DNA from 2 places in the Rossellomorea sp. y25 genome. Region 2 is predicted to be linked to the other one. Evidence: predicted binding sites of a transcription regulator. Region 2 holds the regulator's gene; the other holds the start of a gene.

Region 1 (5,467 bases), 1.9 Mb from region 2:
GCGTCTTTGATTAACGGAGCATCAAAGCTTGGGGCTGTATACAAATACACAAAATTTGCCGATTGTTCAGGTACAGGTTCTCCCGATGGGGTCTGAAGGATTGGCTTGTTTGTTTCGAAATTCGGACGGATTTGGACGATGCCTTTTTGTCCTTTTCCTGACTCCAGGGGAGCTCCAAGGATTTGCATATAATGTGCCCAATCCCAGAATGGACCTGGATCCCAGTGCATAGCAGGTTGTCTTGCAGCTGTCGTCCCAGGTATCTCATCATGTGCAATGATATGATCGCGGTCCAATGGAATATTGAACTTTTTAGAAAGATGTTTTACTAATCGGGCTGATGCATGATACAGTTGTTCGTTATACCAGGCTGCCCCCTCAATGGCGATACCTTCGTGCTCGATACCAATGCTCTTGGAGTTGAAATACCAGTTTCCGGCATGCCAGGCCACATCTTTATTGTCCACCATTTGCGTGATATCACCGTCGGAAGAACGGATCACATAATGAGCGGAAGCCTGGGTCCATTCCCGCTGAAACACGGTTTTGGTTAAATCATAGCTGATTTCTGTGTCGTGGAGGACGATGTACTTGATTTCCTGATTGTCATGCGGTCTGTTTGCAATGTCGTAATTGCCGTATGAAGTTTCATAGTAGGTCCCGCCGCCCCAGTCAATCTTCTTGTAAGCTGCCGGAACGTAATGACATGAAAGGCTATTCGGACAATCGGCCCCAGTTTCTTCAGTATCCATTTTTAAGTTTAACGATTGGATTGATTCTTGATTAGGGCTGGTTTGGTTAGGCGCTAACGTTAAGGAAGATCCATCCTCTGTTTGTTTCGTCACCCCATTATTGATTGTCTCGTATACACGGTCCGCAAAGTCCTTCGCTCCCGAGTAGTCGTTTGAACCGCTGTATTTTGCGACTGCCCCATACCATCCATTTATGTCAGAGGGTGTTTTTCCAGTGGTATCTTTGGCATACTGTGCCAGAAGTGCTGCAGCACCGCGGATATTTTGCTTTTTATTTTGTTTTAACGTTTCTGGTTGAAGAGAGAGTAGTTCAGCTGCGGTATTCAGAGTGTGAAGTTTTGGATCATGGATGTCTAATGTAGATTCGATTTTCAGTGTTGATTTTTCTAAGGGCTGAGCGTCTGCGTCCTCTTTACCGGATAAAAACATATGAGCGGGTTCATCGCTGTGGGTATCTTCTAAACGATCAGTATTAACATCCGTCAGATGCATCAATCCGTAGCCTCCGGAAGCACTTGGCTTTCCGTCGTGATGCTCCCACAGTGATACGTTATACCCCACTGCAAGTAGAATTTCAACTGGGACATTGAATTCCTGCGCAGCTTGTTGGAACGCTTTTTGCAACTCGAGTGAATCGACAACTTCAGCTTTTGCCACTCCATGAGAGGTGATCGATGGTGCCATCGGGGTAATGGTGGAACTCAACAGAAATCCCGTTAAACTAAGGGAACCGGCGACTTGTAGCCATTTAGATTTTTTCATACATTCCTCCTGAACACTATGTATTTTTTGTAGAACTTATAAAAAAGCTTATTGGAAATAAGACAGAATAGTCAATCAATTATTAGGGATATGCCTAGATGAATATTTGTGTCGGGATAAGCCTTATGATGTGGTAGAAAGCATTTCAGTGAGAGGTTTCTTAATTGTGGATAAATAAAGAATAGTGTGAATAAATGAAGTGTTGGACGGGTTATTCACAGATTGAATACGCATTCATCAACATTGTTCACAAGAATTTTGACGAATTGTGAATAAGTTTAGGGATTTTCCACAAGGAATATCGACTTATACACATAGTTGTACACAGGGTGTGTATAGAAATGCTCGGATTGTGTCGAAAATTTCTTTGTCACCTCCCGTAAAATGTCGAAATCTCAATTCAAGCCTCTAATTTGCTACTTCACCGAATGTTATCCACAACCAAGAGGACGTTTCATGAGGTCCGACCCTTAAATATCAAGAAAAACGAACTTTTGTTCGCTTATTATTGGTTAATAATGTAGGAAATGTGGTAGAATGTGTATAGATGAATGGACAGTGTTTAAGATGGGTATAAGTAGGTAAATACAAGGTAGCAGTCCTTTATTATAGGAGGTTTCACGGTGAAAGATCAATTCGAGCTCAAGTCTAAATATAAACCAGAGGGAGATCAGCCCCTGGCAATTGAAAAATTGGTTAAAGGTATAAATGAAGGGAAACGTCATCAAACCTTACTTGGGGCAACAGGGACCGGAAAGACATTCACTGTTTCCAATGTAATCAAGCAGGTTGAAAAGCCGACCCTCATCATTGCTCATAATAAAACGTTGGCAGGACAGCTCTACAGCGAATTCAAAGAGTTTTTTCCTGATAACGCCGTTGAATATTTTGTCAGTTACTACGACTATTATCAGCCGGAGGCATACGTTCCTCAAACGGATACGTTTATCGAGAAGGATGCCAGCATCAATGATGAAATCGATAAACTCAGGCACTCTGCTACATCTTCTTTGTTTGAGCGAAAAGATGTCATCATCATTGCCAGCGTGTCCTGTATTTACGGTTTAGGTAACCCGGAAGAATATCGGGAGCTCGTCCTTTCCCTCAGAACCGGGATGGAGATCGAACGAAATCAATTGCTGCGTAAGCTTGTGGATATACAATATGAACGAAATGATATCGACTTCCAGCGTGGAACCTTCCGTGTGCGAGGCGATGTAGTGGAAATTTTCCCGGCTTCCCGGGATGAACACTGTATGCGTGTAGAGTTTTTCGGAGATGAAATCGACCGGATTCGTGAAGTGGATGCCCTGACCGGCGAAATCATGGGCGATCGAGATCATATCGCGATTTTTCCTGCTTCCCACTTCGTAACCCGTGAAGAAAAATTACAGGTAGCCATCAAGAATATTGAAAAAGAGCTTGAAGAGCAGCTAGCCATCATGAAAGAAGAAAATAAACTGCTAGAGGCCCAGCGTTTAGAGCAGCGTACCCGTTACGATCTGGAGATGATGCGGGAGATGGGCTTTTGCTCGGGGATTGAAAACTACTCCCGTCACTTGACACTAAGGCCGGCCGGGTCGACTCCGTATACTCTTCTGGATTATTTTCCAGACGACTTCTTAATTGTGGTCGATGAGTCCCATGTGACGTTACCTCAAATCAGGGGGATGTTCAACGGGGATCAGGCCCGTAAAAAGGTGCTTGTGGATCACGGATTCCGCCTGCCTTCAGCCATGGACAATCGTCCCCTGCGCTTCGAGGAGTTTGAAAAGAAAACCCAGCAGCTTCTCTATGTTTCGGCAACTCCGGGACCATATGAGTTGGAGCACAGTCCTGAAATGGTCGAGCAGATCATCCGCCCAACCGGACTGCTGGATCCACTCATCGAGGTGCGGCCAATCGAAGGGCAAATTGATGATTTGTTAGGTGAGATCAATGAACGGATTGAGAAAAACGAGCGTGTCCTGGTGACCACCTTAACGAAAAAAATGTCCGAGGATCTCTCTGCCTATCTGAAGGAGATCGGGATAAAAGTCCAATACTTGCACTCAGAGATCAAGACGTTAGAGCGTATTGAAATTATCCGGGATCTCCGTTTGGGGAAATATGATGTGTTAGTCGGGATCAACTTACTTCGTGAAGGATTGGACATCCCCGAAGTGTCACTTGTCACCATATTGGATGCTGACAAAGAAGGCTTCCTGCGTTCTGAACGTTCCCTCATTCAAACGATTGGCCGTGCAGCCCGTAATAGTAACGGTAAAGTCATCATGTATGCGGACAAAATTACCGACTCAATGCAAAAAGCACTTGATGAAACAGAACGTCGTCGGACGATACAGGAAGAATACAATGAAAAACACGGCGTGACCCCGACGACAATACAAAAAGAAATCCGGGATGTCATCAGGGCAACACATGCCGCAGAAGAAGCAGGGGTTTATGAAGGAGAACAGACAAAGGTTTCGAAAATGTCTAAACCGGAGCGACAAAAACTTATTGCTAGCTTAGAAGTGGAAATGAAGGAAGCAGCCAAGGCATTGGACTTTGAGCGCGCTGCACAGCTTCGTGATACCATTCTTGAGCTCAAGGCGGAAGGATGAACGAAATATGGCGCGAGATCAAATAATCGTACAAGGAGCCAGAGCTCATAATCTGAAAAATATAGATATTAAAATTCCACGGGATAAACTGGTCGTATTAACCGGGCTTTCCGGTTCCGGGAAGTCTTCCCTGGCCTTTGACACCATTTATGCAGAAGGACAAAGACGTTATGTAGAATCCCTCTCTGCCTATGCCCGTCAATTTTTAGGTCAAATGGATAAGCCTGATGTCGATGCCATCGAGGGGTTGTCCCCGGCGATTTCCATCGATCAAAAAACAACGAGTCGTAATCCCCGTTCAACAGTAGGGACGGTAACCGAAATTTACGATTACCTTAGACTGCTGTTTGCAAGAGTAGGGAAACCGATTTGTCCAAATCACGGGATCGAAATCTCCTCCCAAACGATTGAACAAATGGTCGACAGGATACTTGAGTACCCGGAAAGAACAAAGCTTCAAGTACTGGCGCCTGTTGTGTCTGGACGAAAAGGAACGCACGTGAAAACCCTTGAAGAAATCAAAAAACAAGGGTTTGTTCGAGTTCGTATTAACGGTGAAGTCCAGGATCTTGGGGAAGAAATCTCCCTGGAAAAAAATAAAAAGCACTCCATCGAGGTGATCATCGACCGAATCGTTGTGAAGGAAGGTGTGGCAGCCCGACTTTCTGACTCACTTGAAACAGCACTCAGATTGGCAGACGGTCAGGTGATCATCGATGTAATCGGGGAAGAAGAGCTTTTATTCAGTGAGCATCATGCATGTCCATACTGCGGGTTTTCCATTACGGAACTGGAGCCAAGAATGTTTTCCTTCAATAGTCCATACGGTGCTTGCACAAGCTGCGACGGATTAGGGACAAAGCTTGAGGTCGATAAGGAGCTTGTGATTCCCAATTGGGATCGCACTCTCGACGAGCATGCCATTGCTCCATGGGAACCAACAAGCTCCCAATACTATCCATCTCTTCTAAAGGCCGTATGTGATCACTATGAAATTCCGATGGATATGCCTGTAAAGGATATTCCAAAGCAGCAAATGGATAAGATCCTATTTGGGTCCGGCAAGGATGAGATTTACTTCCGTTACGAGAACGATTTCGGTCAAGTTCGTGAAAACTATCTTCGTTTCGAAGGTGTCATCCCGAATGTTGAGCGACGTTACCGTGAAACAAGCTCTGATTATATCCGTGAACAGATGGAGAAATACATGGCACAGCAAGATTGTCCAACCTGTAACGGTCACCGTTTGAAAGAAGAGAGCCTGGCAGTCAAAGTAGATTCTCTTCATATTGGGGAAGTAACCGCATTTTCTATTGAAGAAGCAGAGCAGTTTTTCCATAAACTCGA
Region 2 (5,467 bases):
GGTGGCACAGTCATTAAAGGGTGCCGTCTTCACATCCGCTTTCTTAACGGAGCTTGGCATGGATACAAATCCAAGTCCTTATGCACAACGAACAGATTTAATCCAGTCGGTACAATTCAATGACAGAGATAAGATGGTTGCATTTTGTCAGGCAATCCAGTTTGCATCCCCTATAAATTCTCATTTCACTCCATATCCCAACTATATGCCTGGCTATGAAGATGACGTCATTATGGCCGCAGGAACATTCATACAAGGTTCCAGCATTGAATTATCTGCAGACGGACCGATAAGACCACCTTACGTAGCGTATGTCCAAGGGGGGTTAACTTACGCCCATGTAAAAATCGCCGTTTGCATAGCAGTAGATAATTTGATTGAAAAAGGTTTAATCACTGTTGCGAACGGATAATAAAGTAGTAATTGGATAGTCTAATTTTGACTATCCCTTTCTTTTGATTTCTTATGTAAGAAAATCTAACATATGATTGACAGATCTCCTTACATTACATATAATAAGGTCAAGAAGGAAAGAAAAGGAGGAATCAAGATGAGCGGAAGTGAAATTCGTCGAACGATGGCATTATTTCCTATTAGTATTGTCATGCAGCTCACGGACTTAACGGCTCGTCAGATTCGCTACTATGAAGAGCATCAGCTGATCAACCCTGCACGTACTGAGGGGAATCGCAGGCTCTTTTCCTTGAATGACATTGATAAGTTATTGGAAGTAAAGGATCTGTTAGATCAAGGCATCAACATGGCTGGGATTAAGAAGATATTTGCTGTATCCAGTCATAATGAAAGTAAAGTGGTATCTGACGTAAGTAATGAAAAGGAAGAAAAAGCACGACAAGATCTATCTGATGACGAGCTGCGTAAATTACTCCGAAATGAATTGATGCATTCTGGTCGATTTACTAAAGCATCTTTGCGTCAAGGTGACATGTCTCGCTTTTTTCATTAAATAAAACCTTTAATAATCTTGAGGAGGAAATACGTAAATGGCAAAGTATACTAGAGAAGATGTTCTAAGATTAGCGAATGAAGAAGGTGTAAAGTTCATTCGACTGCAATTCACTGACATTCTGGGGACGATTAAGAACGTAGAAATCCCTCTGAGTCAACTTGAAAAGGCATTAGATAACAAGATGATGTTTGACGGATCTTCAATTGAAGGATTCGTTCGTATCGAAGAATCAGATATGTACCTATTCCCTGATTTAGATACTTGGTTAGTATTCCCATGGACAGCTGAAAAAGGAAAAGTAGCCCGTCTAATCTGTGATATCTACAATCCAGATGGCACTCCATTCGAAGGAGATCCGCGTAACAACTTAAAGCGCATCTTAAGCCAAATGGAAGAGCTGGGGTTTACTGACTTCAATCTAGGACCTGAGCCAGAATTCTTCCTCTTTAAATTAGACGTAAACGGTGAGCCGACATTAGAATTAAACGATAACGGTGGTTATTTCGATTTAGCTCCTACAGATTTAGGGGAGAACTGCCGTCGTGATATCGCATTAGAACTAGAAGAAATGGGCTTTGAAATCGAAGCATCTCACCACGAAGTTGCTCCTGGTCAACATGAGATCGACTTTAAATATGCAAGTGCATTAAGAGCATGTGATGATATCCAAACATTTAAACTAGTAGTTAAAACGATTGCACGTAAGCATGGTTTGCACGCTACATTCATGCCAAAACCACTATTTGGTGTAAATGGATCAGGAATGCACTGTAACATGTCCCTATTCAAAAATGGGGAAAACTCTTTCTTTGATGAAAAGGGAGATTTGCAATTAAGCGATACAGCTCGTCAATTCCTTGCAGGTATCATTAAACATGCCACTGACTTTACAGCGATCACGAACCCGACTGTAAACTCATACAAACGTTTAGTACCTGGATATGAAGCTCCTTGTTATGTTGCATGGTCTGCTCGTAACCGCAGCCCATTAATCCGTATCCCTGCTTCTCGTGGATTAAGCACACGTGTAGAAGTTCGTAGTGTTGACCCGGCGGCTAACCCATACCTGGCGATGGCTGTATTACTGGCAGCTGGATTAGATGGAATCAAAAATAATCTTCCAGCTCCTAAGCCAATCGACCGCAACATTTATGTCATGGACAAAAAAGAGCGTGAAGAAGCAGGAATCGTAGATCTTCCAGCAACATTACACGCTGCATTAGAAAACCTTAAAACAAATGAAGTAATCGTTAAATCCCTTGGAGAACACATCTTCGAACACTTCGTTGAAGCGAAAGAAATCGAATGGGATATGTTCCGTACACAAGTACACCCATGGGAGCGCGAGCAATACATTCAAATGTATTAATCCTTAAACAGTGGGTCGTAGCAAAAACGCTACGACCCACTGCTTTTTTATTCTTTAATAGTCTTCCAAATTACATAAAAAATTAAGCCGCTATTAAACATAGCGGCTTAAACCTATTAATGTACTTGACGATAAACTCCGACAACTTTTCCTAAAATGGATACATTTCGTAAAATGATCGGATCCATTGTTGAATTCTCTGGTTGTAATCGAACATAATCCTTTTCTTTAAAGAAACGTTTTACAGTCGCTTCATCTTCCTCGGTCATCGCTACGACGATATCTCCATTGTTCGCTGTTTGCTGCTGACGCACGATAACGAAATCCCCATCCAAGATCCCGGCTTCTATCATACTATCACCCATGATTTCCAGCATGAAGACCTGTTCATCAGAAGGTGCCATACGCTCAGGCAGTGGAAAGAATTCTTCTACATTCTCGACAGCAGTGATGGGTTGACCTGCTGTAACCTTACCGATTAAAGGAACGTTCACAACTCGCTGGCGTGGAATCGTATCCTCTTCAAGATTTAAAATTTCGATGGCTCTTGGTTTGGTGGGATCCCGGCGAATGAGGCCTTTACTCTCTAACCTGGCCAGATGTCCGTGTACGGTGGAACTAGAAGCAAGACCAACGGCTTCCCCGATTTCCCGGACGGAAGGTGGATATCCTTTTTCTCTTACTGCAATTTTAATATATTCTAGTATGTCTTGCTGTCTTTTAGACAATTTTGTCATGTTCACGCACCTCTATTATAGATCTTATGTTCCCATTATAGCATGTCTTTCCAGCTGATACAAACATAAGTTCGAATTTCTGTTGACACCAAACGAATGTTCGTATTACAATAAAAATAACAAAACAGAACAAACATTCGTATGGAGGTATTTTTTATGTTATCACACATTTGGAATCGTTTCTCTTACATTATTATATTATTTGTTTTAGCGCTTTTTTCTGCAGCCTATTTACTATTTGTCATGGCAGATCAACCGTCTTATCAAAGTATCACCGTTCAGGATGGAGACACGCTCTGGACTATTGCCAAACAATATAATGAAGAATACTCTATGACAGTGGAAGAATTTATCGCTTGGGTAGGAGAGGAAAATAATCTCACATCATTCTCGATCAAGCCCGGTGAATCACTTGTGTTACCTATAGAAAATCCGACATTATCCACCCATTCAGATTATGAATTGGTTATGAACGAAGAATAGAGGGATAGAAGATGAAGGCAGTAATTTACTGCAGAGTAAGTACAAAGAAAGACACACAGGAAACATCTTTGGAACGTCAAGAAGAGGAATTAGTGAAATTAGCACAAGAACACCAATACGAAGTGGCTGCTATCATAAAAGATCAAGCAAGCGGTTTTGAATTAGATCGTCCTGGTGTTCTGGAACTTCTTGATTTGATTAAAGGTGAGTCGATTGCGGCTGTTCTCATACAGGACGAAACAAGGATTGGCAGGGGAAATGCAAAAATTGCCCTCATTCATTGTCTATTAAAAGAGGAAGTTAAGATTATTAGTCAAACACATAGTGGCGAGCTTCACTTATCTGAATCAGATTCCATGGTGATTAATATCGTGAGCATGGTTGAAGAATACCAAAGGAAACTCCATAATTTGAAAATCAGACGAGGAATGAAAAGGGCAGTGGAAAATGGTTTTCAACCTCATAAAAATCTAAAGAATAAAGGGAATCTAGATGGAAGAGAGCGGATTGAAGTACCCGTTGAGGAAATTGTCAGGTTAAGAAAGAATGAACTGACTTTTGCTGAAATTGCAGCTACACTAAGAGGGTTTGGGTATGACGTCTCCAAAGCTACCGTACATAGGCGTTTTAAAGAATATATGGCTTCATTGGAAAATGCGTAACTCTTGTTTTATCTCCTTTAATCTAGTAACATGACGATAGTATGACGCTTAACTTTCAGTTGTGTTTTAGATTTTGCCGACTATGCAATAAAGGAGTTTTTATATATGCTTTCAAAAACGAAAATGAATCGAATCAATGAACTTGCGAAAAAGTCCAAAAGCACTGGACTTACAGAACAAGAAGCAAAAGAGCAGTCCAAGCTGAGAAAAGAATACCTGGAAACGTTTCGTCAATCGATGAAAGGGACCATTGAAAATACAAGAATATTTGATCCGGAAGGTAATGAGGTGACCCCTAAGAAGATTCAGGATATCCAAAGTAAAAAGAAAATGCATTAAGTTAACGAGCTGTCAGGTCTGATATAAATGGACCTGGCGTTTTTTGTTTGCGGGGTGAGGACAAAACTTAAAAGTAGAGCGATAAAGTACTTGCCATTTCCTTAAGTATCATTCTGCTACGGCCTCTACCCCCTCGTCATGCTGCATTCTTGTCGTGTCTGATAAAGCCGTCTCCGTTCCTGAAATTTAAGGGTTTTTATTTTCAACCTCTATAAAGTCATGTTATCATTCAAGATAGTTGTATAAACTATCAAAGAAGATTAATATTAATAAGGTACATTAAAAGGAAGGATGTCTGACATATGTTTGATAACACAGATCAATTAGCAATTAATACAATCCGTACATTATCTATCGATGCAATTGAAAAAGCGGGTTCCGGACACCCTGGAATGCCTATGGGAGCAGCTCCGATGGCGTATGCTCTTTGGACAAAATTCATGAATCATAATCCGAAAAATCCTGAGTGGTTCAACCGCGATCGCTTCGTTTTATCTGCGGGTCATGGATCCATGCTCTTGTATAGCCTGCTCCATTTATCAGGTTATGATGTTTCAATGGATGATCTTAAAGACTTCCGTCAATGGGGAAGTAAAACTCCAGGACACCCTGAATACAAACATACTCCAGGAGTAGAAGCTACGACTGGGCCGCTTGGTCAAGGAATTGGTATGGCAGTTGGTATGGCATTAGCTGAAAGACATTTAGCTTCTACATACAATAAAGATCAATACGATATTGTGGATCATTTTACATATTCTATCTGTGGAGATGGAGACTTGATGGAGGGTGTATCCTCTGAAGCAGCTTCATTAGCAGCACATTTAAAATTAGGCCGTCTAGTCGTTCTTTATGATTCAAATGATATTTCACTTGATGGGGATTTAGATAAATCTTTCTCTGAAAG

What was found. Region 2 encodes LexA, which represses DNA repair genes until DNA is damaged. Its sites were predicted from a motif close to CGAACATATGTTCG; they were not measured.
Region 1: uvrB (excinuclease ABC subunit UvrB) is a predicted target of LexA. The motif match lies at 2,002-2,015, and genes of this name have one in related genera.

What each region holds. Positions count from the first base shown of each region.
Region 1 covers NZ_CP145886.1:3,990,732-3,996,198, reverse strand. The annotation lists gene AAEM60_RS20115 (peptidoglycan recognition family protein) at 1-1,514, opposite strand, end outside; gene uvrB (excinuclease ABC subunit UvrB) at 2,138-4,120, shown strand; gene uvrA (excinuclease ABC subunit UvrA) at 4,128-5,467, shown strand, end outside.
Region 2 covers NZ_CP145886.1:2,108,050-2,113,516, forward strand. The annotation lists gene AAEM60_RS10475 (methionine gamma-lyase family protein) at 1-412, shown strand, start outside; gene AAEM60_RS10480 (MerR family transcriptional regulator) at 551-967, shown strand; gene glnA (type I glutamate--ammonia ligase) at 1,005-2,339, shown strand; gene lexA (transcriptional repressor LexA) at 2,456-3,076, opposite strand; gene AAEM60_RS10495 (LysM peptidoglycan-binding domain-containing protein) at 3,233-3,559, shown strand; gene AAEM60_RS10500 (recombinase family protein) at 3,571-4,221, shown strand; gene AAEM60_RS10505 (DUF896 domain-containing protein) at 4,327-4,560, shown strand; gene tkt (transketolase) at 4,863-5,467, shown strand, end outside.